One region of the Rudaeicoccus suwonensis genome, then DNA from elsewhere that is predicted to be linked to it. Evidence: predicted binding sites of a transcription regulator. Region 1 holds the regulator's gene; the other holds the start of a gene.
The links. Region 1 encodes LexA, which represses DNA repair genes until DNA is damaged. Its sites were predicted from a motif close to TCGAACANNTGTTCGA; they were not measured.

Region 1 (7,660 bases):
GAGCCAGGTCCGATGGCTGCCTGCCTCGACCGGCTCGGCATACAGGTCGTCGACGCGCTGGTGCTCACCCACTTCCACGCCGACCACGTGGGCGGCATCGACGGCGTCTTCGCCGGACGCACGGTTCGCGCGGTGTATGTGACCCCCGTGGAGCCGGGCGGACAGCAATCCGGCGGGGATGAGCCCAGCGACGAGCCGCTGGTGCATCAGGTATCTGCCGCGCATCGGCTCACCCCGCAGCCGTTGAAGACAGGCGACACACTGACGTTCACCGGTCTGCAGGCCACGGTGGTCTGGCCAAGCCGCGTGCTGCACGCCGGATCAGAACAAAACAACGCCAGCATCGTGCTCGACGTGCACTCCCGCGGCCTACGGATCGTGCTGACCGGCGACATCGAGAAGGAGGCCGCCGCCGCAGCGTTGCGCGAGCTTCGCAAGGCACCCGATGGCACTCACGTCGACGTGCTGAAGGTGCCGCATCACGGTTCCGCCAACCAGGATCCCGACTTCGAACACGAGTTGCAGGCGACCATAGGAGTGATCAGTGTCGGCGCCGACAACGACTACGGGCACCCCACCGCCAAGACACTGGATCTCTTGCGCGACAGCGGCACCGCGGTCGTCCGGACCGATCGTGGCGGCGACATCGCGGTGGTCTCGCGCGACGGCCACGCCCTGATCGCGCGACCGTGAACCGACAGCAACAACCCGCACAGCCCCCGGATCTGATCCGGCGGGTCAGCTCAGCTGGCCGATGTGCTTGTTTCTGTAGGGCGGCCGCGATCGTCGTCAGCACGGTCCCGCGTCAGCGCTTTCTGCGGCGTCAGTGACACAGGCTCTTGACCTGCGCCGCCTCGCACAGCGCGTCCAGCGTCGCCGCGACGGCGGGCACCCGTTGCAGATCAGGAGTGGTCACGGCATACACGGCGCGTCGGGACGCCGGCTCGATCGGCAGGGTGACAATCCCGGGGTGGCTGGCGGACCGGCGGATGAGATCCGGGATGAGTGCCACGCCCAGCCCCTCGGCGACCAAACCCATCACCGCAACGTAATCCTCGGTCTCGAACGCGACGTCGGGCGTGAAACCGGCGCGGGACGCCAGCGACAACAGGTGTCCGCGACAGCGGGGGCATCCAGCAATCCACGGCTCGGTGGCCAGCGCGGCAAGATTGACCCGCTCGGTGGCGGCCAGCGGATGATCCGTCGGCACGGCCAGGCGCACCTCGTCGTCCAGCAGTTTGCGGGTGACGAACGCGTCCAGATCCTCTTCGCCACGCGCCAGGTCCGTGCCTTCGTAGGCGAAGGCGACGGCCACATCGCACTCACCCGACCGCAGCGCTGCCAACGACTCCGGCGGTTCGGCCTCGGTGAAGCTGACCTGAACGTCAGGGAATCGTTGCTTGACCAAGGCGAGCGCTCTGGGAACCAGCGTGGACGACGATGATGGGAAAGCCATCAGGCGAACACGCCCCGCACGCAAACCTGCGATGGCGGCGACCTCGGACTCTGCTGCCTGAAGTGCCGCCAGCACAGCGACCGCGTGACGAGCGAGCACCAGTCCCGCTTCGGTCAACCGGACGTTTCGCCCGAGGCGCTCGACCAGCACAGTGCCGGTGCGTTCCTCCAATCGCCGCACCATCTGCGAGATCGCCGGCTGGGAGTATCCCAGGGAGGCCGCTGCGGCGGTGAAACTGCCCTCATCGCTGATGGCTTTGATCACCCGAAGCCCCGCTGCATCGATCATGCAATCGAGAATAACCCGTTGTTATCGGAATCGGGAGATGTCGATGCTCGGGTGATCGACGGTCCGACGTCAGCAGGTGTGCCGCAGCCAGTGGTCCTTCCTGGCCCACCACCCCGAACCACAGATCCCGGTGTGAGAGGTTGGCGATGTGACGAACGACTGGCAACGCCTGCGCGAGTTGGTTGCTGCCGGCGGGCTCGTCGCGCTCACCGGCGCCGGCCTGTCCACCGAATCAGGCATCCCCGACTACCGCGGCGCCGATGGTGAGCGCCGGATCCAGCCGATGACCGCGCAGGAGCTTTTGGCGAGTCCCGTTGCGCGGCAACGCTACTGGGCGCGTTCGTATGTCGGGTGGCCCCGCTTTGCCGCAGCCACGCCCAATGCGGGCCATCGGGCCGTGGCGGCGCTACAGTCCGCGGCATACGTCGGGTCGATCATCACCCAGAACGTCGACGGGCTGCACCAACGAGCCGGTGCGCACGACGTGGTCGAACTGCACGGCAGCCTGGCGCAGGTGGTGTGCATGAACTGCGGGGAGCGTTACGCCCGCGCCATCGTCGACCAATGGCTCACCGAGGCCAACCCGGATTTCGATCGGTCCTTCGACGGGCCCCTACGCCCGGATGGCGACGTCGCGTTGGCGGAGACGGCGATCGCGGGGTTCCGAGTGGGTCACTGTCTGGTGTGTGGATCTGACCTGTTGAAACCGGATGTCGTGATGTTCGGCGAGTCGGTACCCAAGGACGTTGTTCAATCGTGTTTCGACGCGGTTGACGCCGCGAGCGGATTGCTGGTGCTCGGATCATCTCTTGCGGTCATGTCGGGCTACCGGTTCGTGCGACGGGCGGCCCGATCCGGTCTCCCGGTGCTCCTGATCACGCATGGCTGGACGCGGGCGCGCGAGGATGAGTTGTCGGTGCACATCGATGCGCCGTTGGGCGCCAGCCTGACCCGTCTGGTGGAGGAACTTCAGACGTCCTGACCCGTCAGGTCCTTCTCAGATACTGCGCAGGACGGCTGTCACCTTGCCCAGGACAGTCGCCTCGTCGCCGTCGATGGGCTCGAACGCGTCGTTGTGCGGGATGAGCCACACCTTTCCGTCGGTCCGGCGGAAGGTCTTGACCGTGGCCTCGCCATCGATCATCGCCGCGACGATGTCTCCGTTGGTGGCCGTCGGCTGCTGCCGCACGACGACCCAGTCGCCGTCGCAGATCGCAGCGTCGATCATGGAGTTGCCGACAACCTTGAGCAGGAACAGGTCGCCTTCGCCGACGATCTGCTTGGGCAGCGGGAAGACGTCCTCGACGACTTCGTCGGCAAGGATGGGCCCGCCCGCGGCGATACGACCGACCACCGGGATGTATGCCGCTGCCGGCTGCTGGTTGCCGAGGTCGGTCTCGTCGAAGCTGGATTCGTCGACCGTCGTGACGCTCGACCCGCCGCGGTAACCGCGGGTGTCCTTGGTCGCCTCGGGATCGATGACCTCGATGGCGCGTGGGCGATTGGGATCGCGTCGCAGGTACCCCTTGCGTTCCAGCATGGTCAATTGATGTGCCACCGAACTGGGGCTGGTGAGCCCGACTGCGTCGCCGATCTCACGCAAACTCGGCGGGTAGCCACGTCGATCGACCGAATTGCGGATCACCTGCAGCACCTTCGTCTGTCGGGTCGTCAGGCGTTCGCCTGACCGATCGGGCAGCCGGTGAACTTCAGCCATCGACGCGTCTCCTCATCCCGCCCCTGATCGATGAAATGCCTGCAATGTCGCACATTTTCCAGGTTGCACCGAGGGGCTGTCGGTGGTCGCTGGTTGAGTTCTTCACGTGAGACAAGCGTATGCGGTTCGGACACAAGTGCCAAACATTTGTACGACGCGTGTCTCCACGAATCCGAACAAGCGTGCTATAAATCGTACAGACGTGCGATCGCACGGGTGTTCGACCGACACATCGACGCACCGGCTCACGGTGAGTCGGGTGTCATCCGCAGACGTCGCGTCACCGCACGCAGATTCATGGGAGGAAGACATGAGCGCAGTCACCCAGTGGGCTTGCCCGACCACCGAGCCGGCGCGACGCCGTCATCTGCAGTCGGTCCCGACCGGTCCTGCTGCAGCCGGTCGCAGTTCCGTCGCTCGGCCGGCGACGACCGCCAGGCCGATCCGCCTCACGCGGCGCGCTCGCCTGCTGCTCGGCGTCGTCGGTGCTGCTGTGGTGTGCACGGTCGTCGGCGGCTCCTGGGCCTCGTTGGCATCGCCCGGAGTGCCGGCGCCGCAGCAGACGGTCACGGTGCAGCCGGGCCAGACGTTGTCGCAGATCGCGCACGAGGCGTATCCGAAGCTCTCGATCGACGACGCGGTGGCGCGTATGCAGATCGTCAACCAACTGAACTCCAGTCAAGTGGGCGCGGGCGAGCGCCTGATCATCACGCGCTGAATGTCGCGTGTTGGGGGAGAGCGCCATGTCGGCCTACCACGCACCATGTGACGCCGGGGCGGCAACTGCGGCCCCGGCGTCACACGCCGGGTGAGAGGTGAGGCGTGCCAGCGTCGATGTTCGACGGTGGGGCTCCTATGGCCCCCGTGCGGTCGGACATTCCGCACGGGGCTCACTGTGCGTAGCGCATGGAGGGCACGGTCTGTGCGCGTAGCGGGACACTGTCGGGAGCCGCACGGGGGTGGCGACACGCCGTTACGCAGTCGTTTCCGACGCCATGACCTGCGCTTTTGTGAGCGGCGCGCCAGGGGTCTTGCGACTTGTGTGGACTCGGCCTAATATCCCTACATCTAGTAGTTACATGGATGTAAGTCGTCCACATGTAGTCCCCAATATATCCACCGGTTACCCACAACGGCATCCACAGAGCCCGAGTGCGGTGGTTCTGTCATGCCCGCTTTCTCCCGCACCGGTGAGGCGGTCGGGCATGGGTGCGGGAGTGCTGTTGCCGTCATACAGCCCGACCGTCATAGGTCACAGGTCATCGACTCGGAGGGAGCCGCGATGCACTGCCCGTTCTGCCGCCACGACGACAGCCGCGTCGTCGACAGCCGCACCAGTGACGACGGCACATGCATCAAGCGGCGCCGCCAGTGCCCGACGTGCGGCAAACGCTTTTCCACGCTCGAAACTGCCAGCCTCACTGTCGTGAAGCGATCCGGTGCCAGCGAGCCGTTCAGTCGCGGCAAGGTGCTGGTCGGCGTCCGCAAAGCCTGCCAGGGGCGCCCGGTCAGCGAGGACGACCTGGCCCTGCTCGCCCAGCAGGTCGAGGAGTCGATCCGCATGCTAGGCGCCGCCGAGATCGACGCCCACGACGTGGGTCTGGCAGTGCTTGCACCGCTGCGCAGCCTGGACGAGGTCGCCTATCTGCGGTTCGCCAGCGTCTACCAGGCATTCGACAACCTGGAGGACTTCGAGGCCGCGATCACGCTGTTGCGCGCCGAACGCGCAGCGAGCGGTGTCGAGCCCGCCACCGCTGTCGGTGGTCCCAGCGACACTGATTGACAGACGACAGCACCCGATCTCAGCACCGCCCGACATACCTGCAGTTCCACCTTCGTCATCCGCACCACATCGCCATACATCTCTTGGAGGACACGCATGACAGACACGGCCGACACCCGTCCGAAGACTCGCCGCGCAGGTGCGGGCGTGCACGTCGAACGCATCTTCACCACCCCTGGTGTGCATCCGTATGACGAGGTCACCTGGGAGTCGCGCGATGTCGTGCAGCAGAACTGGAAGACCGGCGAGACCATCTTCGAACAGCGCGGTGTGGAGTTCCCCGAGACGTGGTCATTGAACGCCTCGACCATCGTCACGACGAAGTACTTCCGTGGCGCGCTCGGCACACCCGCTCGTGAGACCAGCCTCAAGCAGCTGATCGACCGCGTCGTGCTGACCTACGTCAAGGCCGGCAAGGACAACGGTTATTTCGCCTCCGACGACGATGCCGAGATCTTCGAGCACGAGCTGACCTGGTCACTGCTGCACCAGGTGTTCAGTTTTAACTCGCCGGTGTGGTTCAACGTGGGCACCAAGTCCCCGCAGCAGGTGTCGGCGTGCTTCATCCTCAGCGTCGAGGACTCGATGGACTCGATCCTCAACTGGTACAAGGAAGAGGGCTTCATCTTCAAGGGCGGCTCCGGCGCCGGCCTCAACCTGTCACGCATCCGCTCGTCCAAGGAGCTGCTGTCCTCCGGCGGCACCGCCAGCGGTCCGGTGTCGTTCATGCGTGGTGCCGACGCGTCTGCGGGCACCATCAAGTCCGGTGGTGCCACCCGTCGTGCGGCCAAGATGGTTGTCCTCGACGTCGACCACCCCGACATCGAGGAGTTCATCGAGACCAAGGCGCGTGAGGAAGACAAGATTCGCGCGCTGCGCGACGCCGGTTTCGACATGGATCTCGGCGGCCGAGACATCACCTCGGTGCAGTATCAGAACGCCAACAACTCCGTCCGTGTCAGTGACGAGTTCATGCGCGCGGTGGAGGAGGGCACCTCCTTCGGTCTGCGCGCCCGCGGCACCGGTGAGGTCATCGAACACGTCGACGCCCGTGGCCTCTTCGACAAGATCAACAAGGCCGCGTGGGAGTGTGCCGACCCCGGCATCCAGTACGACGACACGATCAACGCCTGGCACACCAACCCCGAAACCGGCCGCATCACCGCCTCGAATCCGTGCTCGGAGTACATGTCGCTGGACAACAGCTCCTGCAACCTGGCGTCACTGAACCTGTTGAAGTTCCTGCGCGATGACGACACCTTCGACGTCGCGGCCTTCCAGAAGGTCGTCGAGCTGGTCATCACGGCGATGGACATCTCGATCTGCTTCGCCGACTTCCCGACCGAGTCGATCGGTGTGACCACACGCGACTACCGTCAGCTGGGCATCGGTTACGCCAACCTGGGCGCGCTGCTGATGGCGACCGGCCACGGTTACGACTCCGAGGGTGGTCGTTCGCTGGCTGCGGCGATCACCTCGCTGCTGACCGGTGCGGCATACAAGCGGTCCGCCGAGCTTGCCGCGGTCGTCGGCCCGTATGCCGGCTACGCCCGCAACGCCGAGCCGCACCAGCGGGTCATGCGCAAGCACCAGGCTGCCAACGACCAGGTCCGGACGCTGGACGCGATGGATTCCGAAATCCACCGCTACGCCACCAAGGCGTGGGCCGACGTCGTCGAACTCGGCGCCAAGAACGGCTTCCGTAACGCGCAGGCGTCGGTGCTCGCACCGACCGGCACCATCGGCTTCATGATGGACTGCGACACCACCGGCATCGAGCCCGACTTCTCGCTGGTGAAGTTCAAGAAGCTTGTCGGTGGCGGTTCGATGCAGATCGTCAACCAGACGATCCCGCGGGCGTTGAAGAAGCTCGGCTACCAGGGTGAGCAGATCGAGGCCATCGTCGAGCACATCGCCGACAAGGGCCACGTCATCGATGCGCCCGGCTTGAAGCCCGAGCACTACGAGGTCTTCGACTGCGCGATGGGCCAGCGGGCGATTGCCCCCATGGGCCATGTGCGGATGATGGCCGCGACGCAGCCGTTCCTGTCGGGTGCCATCTCCAAGACGGTCAACCTGCCGGAGTCGGCGACGGTCGAGGAGATCGCCGAGGTGCACCTCGAGGGCTGGAAGCTGGGCCTGAAGGCGCTCGCGGTCTATCGCGACAACTGCAAGGTGGGTCAGCCGTTGTCCGACGGTGGGTCCACTGCCAAGGACAAAGCAGAAGCTGCCGAGAAGGTCGTGGAAAAGGTCGTCGAGTACCGCCCGGTGCGTCGTCGCCTGCCCAAGCGCCGCACCTCGCAGACCACGTCGTTCGCCGTCGGCGGCGCCGAGGGATATCTCACCGCCGGCACGTATGACGATGGTCAGCTCGGCGAGATCTTCCTGCGACTGGGCAAGCAGGGGTCGACGCTCG
Region 2 (7,660 bases), 320 kb from region 1:
GCCGGAGCGGACGCCCTCGCCCTGCCCGAAGTGGGCGACCTGAGCGTCGGCCGGCGTTTCGACGCCGTGTGGGTACGTCCGGTCGCCGACACCGTGCTCGACGTGGCATTGCGGCACGCCGAGGACGAAAGCGAAGCCTTGGCAAGGACATTCGCGCTCGGCGCCAGCGCCGATCTGGCGTCGGTGTGGGTCGACGGCGAGGTCGTGCACCAACGCTGATCGCACGACGCTCATGGCCCGCCGTCTGTCGCGAGTGGCGGGCGCGCATCGTGACACCGCTCGCTGCCACTGGCTGCCGCTCGCGGGCCGATGCCTCATGCCCCTCGCAGCACGAGGACACGCGTCGCTGGGTCACGCCACTGCCCGCAGTGTGCGATGACCCCGATCAGGCGTCGATGCGTTCGCGGTCGAGTTCGAGCGCCGCGTCGACGATGAACTCCTTGCGAGGAGCGACATCGCTGCCCATCAGCAGGTCGAAGATGCGCTCGGCGTTCTCTGCGTCCTTCAGAGTGACACGGCGCAACATCCGGTAGCGCGGGTCCATGGTCGTCTCGGCGAGTTGATGAGCGTCCATCTCTCCGAGGCCCTTGTAGCGCTGAGGTTGCTTGAGGTTGCGGCCCCTGCGCTGCAGGTCGGCGGTGACCTTGCGCATCTCCGCCTCGGAGTAGGTGTAAATGACCTCACCCTTGGCCCGGCCCTGCGCCGTCGTCTCGATGCGATGCAGCGGCGGAACGGCGGCATACACCCGGCCGGCTTCGACCAAGGGACGCATGTATCGGAAGAACAACGTCAGCAGCAGCGTGCGGATGTGCGCGCCGTCGACGTCGGCATCGGTCATCAGGATGACCTTGCCGTAGCGCGCCATGTCGACGTCGAAGGAACGGCCGGAGCCGGCGCCGATCACCTGGATGATCGCGGCACACTCGGCGTTCTTGAGCATGTCGCCCACCGACGCCTTCTGCACGTTGAGAATCTTGCCCCGGATCGGCAGGAGCGCTTGATACTCGGAGTTGCGGGCCGCCATACCGGTGCCGAGAGCGCTGTCACCCTCGACGATGAACAACTCCGAGCGCCCGGTGTCGGTGCTGCGGCAGTCCTTGAGTTTGCCCGGCAGGGAGGACGACTCGAGGGCGGTCTTGCGGCGCTGAGTCTCCTTGTGCAGCCGCGCGCTGATGCGGCTCTTCATCTCGGCGACGACCTTCTCTTGCACGAGCGCAGACTGCGCCTTGTCGTCGCGTTTGGCCGACGTCAGCCGCGCGGTCAGCTCGGTCTCGACGACCTTGCTGACGATCTGCCGCACCGCGGCGGTGCCCAGCACCTCTTTGGTCTGCCCCTCGAACTGGGGCTCGGCCAGGCGCACGGTGACGACACCGGTCAGGCCAGCGAGCACGTCATCCTTCTCGACCTTGTCGTTGCCGACCTTGAGCCTGCGCGAGTTGACCTCGAGCTGCTTGCGGAAGACCTTCAGCAAGGCTTGGTCGAAGCCCGCCACGTGCGTGCCGCCCTTCGGCGTCTCGATGACGTTGACGAAGGACATCAGCCGCGTGTCGTAGCCGGTGCCCCAACGGATGGCGACGTCGACCTCCGCGACCCGCTCGACGTCCGCAGGAGCCATGTGGCCCTGGGCGTCCAGCACCGGCACGGTCTCGGTGAACGTGCCCGACCCCTGCAAGCGCCAGACGTCGGTGAGCGCCGGATCGGCGGCGAGGAACTCGGTGAACTCCGAAATGCCACCGTCGTGGCGGAAGACCTCCTCGTGGCGACCCTCGGCCCCTGGGGTGTCCGGCAGGCGCCGGTCGTCGCGCACGACAATGGTCAGCCCTGGTATCAGGAAGGATGTCTGCCGCGCGCGTGCGATGAGCCCGTCGTAGTCGAAAGCAGCCCCCTTCAGGAAGATCTGCGGGTCGCTCCAGTAGCGGATCCGGGTGCCGGTGACCCCTCGCTTGGCCTTGCCGATCACCCGCAGCTCGCTGCCGGCCAGGAACGGCGTGAAGCGGGACTCCGGCGACGGCGCATCGCTGTCGTCGAAGATGCCGGGTTCGCCGCGCCGGAAGCTCATCGCGTAAGTCTTGCCACCGCGGTCGACCTCGACGTCGAGCCTGCTCGACAAGGCGTTGACGACCGAAGCGCCCACACCGTGCAGACCGCCGGACGCGGCATACGAACCGCCGCCGAATTTGCCGCCGGCGTGCAATTTGGTGAAGACCACCTCGACGCCGGTCAGCCCGGTGCGTGGCTCGATGTCGACCGGTATGCCGGCGCCCTGGTCGTCGATCGACACGGATCCGTCGCTGTGCAGGGTCACCGTGACGTGGTCACCGCGGCCGGCGAGCGCCTCGTCGACAGCGTTGTCGATGATCTCCCAGACGCAGTGCATGAGACCGCGGCCGTCGGTCGAGCCGATGTACATGCCCGGCCGCTTGCGGACGGCCTCCAGCCCCTCAAGGACCTGCAGGTGGCGGGCGGTGTAGTCACCTTCGGACGACGTCGACCGGTTGGCAGTCACGGGTGGTCTGGCTCCTTCGGCAGCACGCCGCTGACAGCGACGCACGGTGGTGAGATCGTTCCGTGGAAGGGTAACCGGCCACCCGGACAATGCCCGGGAGGCGTTCCGGGAACAACGGCAGCGCCTGGCACGCTGTGTGCACTGGGATCGGCACCGGCGTCCGGCACAGAAAGTATTTTCTGTGAACCGCACCACAGGCCACGAATGTGTCACCTGGGAATCCATTGCCGTGATTGACTGTTGACCACTTCGAAGACGGCAGCGGGTGAGGCCCCAGTCCGCAACGAGAGGATGATCACGATGACCACTGCACTAGCTCCGACCTTGACCACATCCGATCGCTGCGACCGTTGCGGCGCGCAGGCATTCATCCGCGCACGGCTCGGCGGCGGACACGACCTGCTCTTCTGCGCTCATCACGGACGCAAGCACCTCGACAAGCTGCGCTCCATCGCTGAAGAAGTCATCGACGAGACCGACCGGCTCCACGCAGAGGAGCACCCTTCCGAGGGATGACCGTGTGGCCGTCCGCTATTCGACGACCCGATGGCAGACGAGCCGACTCACGAAGTGAGAAAATGTCGAACGTGGCACCTCGCATTTCGAGGTGCCACGTTCGATGTCTTTAGTCCTGCGAGGTGCGGCGGATTACCAGCCGCCCATGCCCCGGCGACGATCCCAGCGCTGCTCCAGACGCTGCATGAATGACCCCGTGGTGCGTTGCCGCGATGACACCGATGGCCTGCGCGCCGGAGCCGCGGGCGTGACCGAGCCGTCGGCCTGCACGGTGCCCAACTGGGTCCGGCCCGGGGTCAACCCGTAGGCGCCAGCAGCGACCATGCACGCAAATCCGATCGCGCCCACCCAGATCTGAGCACTCATCACGCCGACCAGCACCAGCGCCAGGCCGGCAAGCACTCCGAATCCACCGATCACAGCGCGACGGCCGAGGCGATGTGACAATCGGCTCGACACCATGTGCGAAGCGAACTTCGGGTCTTCGGCTTTGAGCGCCTGCTCCATTTGATCGAGCAGGCGTTGCTCGTGCTCCGAGAGCGGCACTGTGACCTCCCACAATCTCCACGCCACCACCACGCGGCCGCGTGCTACGAGTCGATCCGACCGTGGGGCTTTCGTCCCAGGATATGTCGCTCCGTTGGGGAGCGGAAGTCGCGGCGGAGACTCCGGACCCGAGGGCCGGACCGGGCAACATCTGGAACGTCGTCACCATCGATAGAACCAACGATTCATCGGTGAATGCGCACAGCCTAAACACCTGAACGCCTCCGTGTGTGGACAAGGCCGAAAGTTCATCAGCACACCCGTCGTACCGGCCGACCGCGCGGCTTCAGCAGCGGCCGGTGGGAGCCACACACGCAGTGAACGACTCCATCATCGGCAGACCCAGATGGGCCAGGACGAGTTCGAGGAAGGTCTCGACCTGGCGGACCAGATCGTCGGCCTCACGGGTACTCACATGGCGCGCACCACGCTCGATCTCCGCGCGGATGGCCGCCGTCCCGGTGAAGAAATCCGCCCACTCCGACAGGTCGGGCGCGACGGCGGGCAGGGTGGCCCACACATTCCGCGGAGCCGATCGGCGCGCGCCGGGCGCCGCGCCCGCGAGCAACGCTCCGCCGGCCCGCAGTGCCGCCAGATGCGCCAACTGGAAGCGGTCGTCCGCAGTGGAGGCATGGCACGCGAGCAACAGACCCGTGCGGGTGCGATCGACAAGCTCCAGAGCCGCGGTCGCGACGGCGGGAACGGGTGCGGACGGGATGACTACGGCCATGAGCGACTCCTGCGGGTGCGTCGGACTGCATCGAAATAACGAACATGTGTTCGATAGTTCCAACTCTAGTACCGCACGCCGACAGCCACCTCTGGCCACGCCTCAGACGGCGGGCACGTGCAGGTTGTCGAAGACCTCGATCGTCGCCGTGGATTTGTTCATCGTGATGAAATGCAACCCAGGGGCGCCCTCGCGCAGCAACCGCGACGCATGCTCGGTGCAGATGGCGATGCCCACCTCCCGCACCGCCGCGGCATCGTCGCCGACCGCGTCGATGCGGCGCACGACATCAGCCGCAACCGGCTGACCGTTGAGCTCGGTCAACCGCTGCAACTGGCCCGCGGCCGTCACGGGCAGCAGTCCGGGGATGATCGGCATCGCGCAGCCTCGGCGGTCGACGAGATCCCGCAGCCGCAGATAGGCATCGACATCGGTCACCATCTGGGTGATCGCGAACTCCGCGCCGGCGTCGGCCTTGCGCACGAGCACATCGGCGTCCATCTCAAGATCCACCGACTCCGGATGCCGGTCCGGAAAGGCCGCGACGCCTACCGTGAAGTCACCCAGCGACTGCACCAGATGGACCAGTTTGTCAGCGTGATCCAGGCCCTCCGGATGAGCCGTCCACACGCCCCCGGGGCCGCCGGGCGGATCCCCGCGCAGTGCCAGCACATTGCGTATGCCGACCGCGGCGTACTCCCCCACGATCTGCCGCAACTGAGCCACCGATGAACCCACACAGGTCAGATGGGCCATCGTCGTCAGCGTGGTCTCCTGCTCGATGCGACCGGTGATCCGGATCGTGCGGTCACGAGTCGACCCGCCTGCGCCATACGTGACGGACACGAAGGTCGGGCTGAGCCGCTCAAGGCGCCGGATCGAGTCCCAGAGCAGGTCCTCGCCCTTCTCCGAGCGCGGCGGCATGAACTCGAAGCTGAAACTGGGACCATCGTCGGCGAGCAGCTCGGGAATGGTGCGGCGCGGGCCTCGAGACGGGGTCGACATGCCGGTGATCCTAATTGCCGCCGAGGCAACTAGGCTCGGCTGAACACCATTCGGAAAGGACCACCGTTCGTGTCTGCCCTGGATATCGACGACCTGCGGGTTCGCGTGCAGAGCGTCCTTGACGCCGAGCGTGAGATCCAGCGCGCAGTCCTCGCCCCCCTCGGCGACGAGATGGACGACCTTCTCGGCTGCGTGTTCGACCTGCTCAGTGGTGGCAAGCGGCTGCGCGCGGGCTTCTTCTACTGGGGCTATCGCGCGTTCGGTCGCGACAGTTCTGACGCGCTCGTCCGCGCCGCCACGTCGCTGGAGGTCTTCCAGGCGGCTGCGCTGCTGCACGACGACGTGATGGACGACTCCGACGTACGTCGCGGAATGCCCGCCGCGCACCGGCGTCTGGCGCAGGTGCACCGCGAGCGTCATCTGGCCGGCGACTCCGACCGGTTCGGGCAGGCAGGCGCCATCCTCGCCGGAGATCTGTGCCTGAACTGGACCGACGAGATCTACACGACCAGCGGTCTGCCCGATGACGAACTCGCCCGCGGGCGAAAGGTGTTCAACACCATGCGAACCCAGTTGATGGGTGGGCAGTACCTCGACGTCGTCGAGTCCGCTCAGACCTGGAGGGGTGCCTCCCACGAGGAGCGTGTGGCACGCGCGCGTGCCGTCATCCGCTTCAAGAGCGCCAAGTACACCGTCGAGCAACCGGTGCTCATCGGCGCGTCCTGTGCCGGCGCGGACGACGCGAGCCTCGCCGCGCTGTCGGCATACGGTCTCGCGCTCGGCGAGGCATTCCAGCTGCGCGACGACCTGCTCGGAGTCTTCGGCGACCCGGAGGCCACCGGCAAGCCCGCCGGCGACGACCTGCGCGAAGGCAAGCGCACGGTGCTGATCGCCTACCTGCTGGAGTCGGCGACACCGGGTGAAGCGGAGCGTTTCGCAACGGTCTTCGGTCGTCCGGACATCGCCCCGCTCGACCTCGACTGGTTACGTGACCTGTGTGTCAGAACCGGTGCGGTCGACCGTGTGGAAAAACTCATCAGCAGCACGGCCGATGCCGCCAGGATCGCCCTCGAGGACGCACGTGTCACACCGCTGGGTCGGCAGGTGCTGACCGAACTCGTCGACATCTCGACGGCGCGCACCTCCTGAGCACGGCTACTTCCGGGCGCCACTACTCCTCAGTTGCGCCGAGCCGACGATTCCACCAGCACCACCACGCGACGCTCGCCAGCGCCAGGGCGAATCCGAAGCCAAGATCCTCGACCGGCGCGAAGACCAGCCGGCCGTCGCCGATGAAGCGCACCTGACCCGACCCGATGATCGCTCGCGGGTCGTAGGTCACGATGCGGCGCCCGGTGAGCCAACCATTGGTCACCAGCTGGAAGACCAGCACGATCGCGTATGCCGACCACCAGCGCCGGGTTGCGGTCACCCGGGTGCGCAACACCACCCAGTCCATGCACAGCGCCACGACAACGGCGAGTGCCGCAAGAGCGGTGTAACTCACCGCTGCCTGCGCCGCCGGCTGATCTCACCGACGGTCGAGTATGTCGCGATCGCTGCGAACGGGATCACCACGAAGAAGCACCACTCCTCCACCGGGAGCCCGAGCAAGCGCATCGGCAGCGTCTGGCCGGCCGCGAAGTGCCACTGGCCGTTTCGGGCGGCGATCACATCCCAGATCACGAACGGCACTGCGGCACAGGCGATCGCGAGAGCCAGCCGGCGGATCCGTTTCAGGCTGCGCACCTTGAAGACAAACCCCAGCGGCACGGTCCCGGCGAGGCAGAAGACCAGCATCGCGACATACGACAGGTGCCGCACGGTCAGGCCTAGAACGCCAGCTCGGCGGCCCTCTTACGCACCTCGGCCTTGCGATGGGCCTGCAGCATCGTGATGGGCGAACCGACGATCGGCAGCGTTTCGTCCGGGGTGAACAACCACAGCAGAGCGTCGTCGTCGCTCAGATGCGCGTCGCGCAGAACGGTGATCGTGCCTTCCAGACCGGGCAGGAAGTGGTCGTCCTCGACGAAGTCCGCGGGGATGCAACGGGCGAGGTTGGGGCCGACCCGCGCCGACAGGACGACGCCTTCCTCGACGAGTTTGCGAGCCTGTCGCTGAGGCAGGCCGAGGCGGTCGCCCAGCTCGGGGATCGACAACCACGCACCGACCAGGTCTTCGATGGAACTCACCCGGGGCAGTGTAGTTACCGCGCATGGCACGCGCGCACCGCGCGGGGTTCGTCCCGCTCGCGCAGCCGGCTCGACTCCGGAGTGGGCACGCGCGCGCCGCGCGGTTCGTCGCCCGATTGCCACCATCGCGACTCGCATGTCCGCTAGGTTTTCAATAAAGTCTCA

Region 2: the regulator LexA is predicted to act here: its motif matches at 4,337-4,352, upstream of BKA23_RS08985 (SAV_6107 family HEPN domain-containing protein).

Annotation. Positions count from the first base shown of each region.
Region 1 is NZ_VIVQ01000001.1:2,284,390-2,292,049, reverse strand. It holds gene BKA23_RS10460 (DNA internalization-related competence protein ComEC/Rec2) at 1-693, shown strand, start outside; gene BKA23_RS10455 (LysR family transcriptional regulator) at 824-1,744, opposite strand; gene BKA23_RS10450 (NAD-dependent protein deacetylase) at 1,893-2,726, shown strand; gene lexA (transcriptional repressor LexA) at 2,742-3,461, opposite strand; gene BKA23_RS10440 (hypothetical protein) at 3,772-4,179, shown strand; gene nrdR (transcriptional regulator NrdR) at 4,744-5,244, shown strand; gene BKA23_RS10430 (vitamin B12-dependent ribonucleotide reductase) at 5,341-7,660, shown strand, end outside.
Region 2 is NZ_VIVQ01000001.1:1,960,847-1,968,506, forward strand. It holds gene BKA23_RS08965 (guanine deaminase) at 1-219, shown strand, start outside; gene BKA23_RS08970 (DNA gyrase/topoisomerase IV subunit B) at 386-2,506, opposite strand; gene BKA23_RS08975 (DUF7455 domain-containing protein) at 2,807-3,022, shown strand; gene BKA23_RS08980 (DUF3040 domain-containing protein) at 3,155-3,568, opposite strand; gene BKA23_RS08985 (SAV_6107 family HEPN domain-containing protein) at 3,855-4,298, opposite strand; gene metF (methylenetetrahydrofolate reductase [NAD(P)H]) at 4,401-5,303, opposite strand; gene BKA23_RS08995 (polyprenyl synthetase family protein) at 5,373-6,452, shown strand; gene BKA23_RS09000 (lycopene cyclase domain-containing protein) at 6,475-6,810, opposite strand; gene BKA23_RS09005 (lycopene cyclase domain-containing protein) at 6,807-7,127, opposite strand; gene BKA23_RS09010 (Rv2175c family DNA-binding protein) at 7,136-7,495, opposite strand.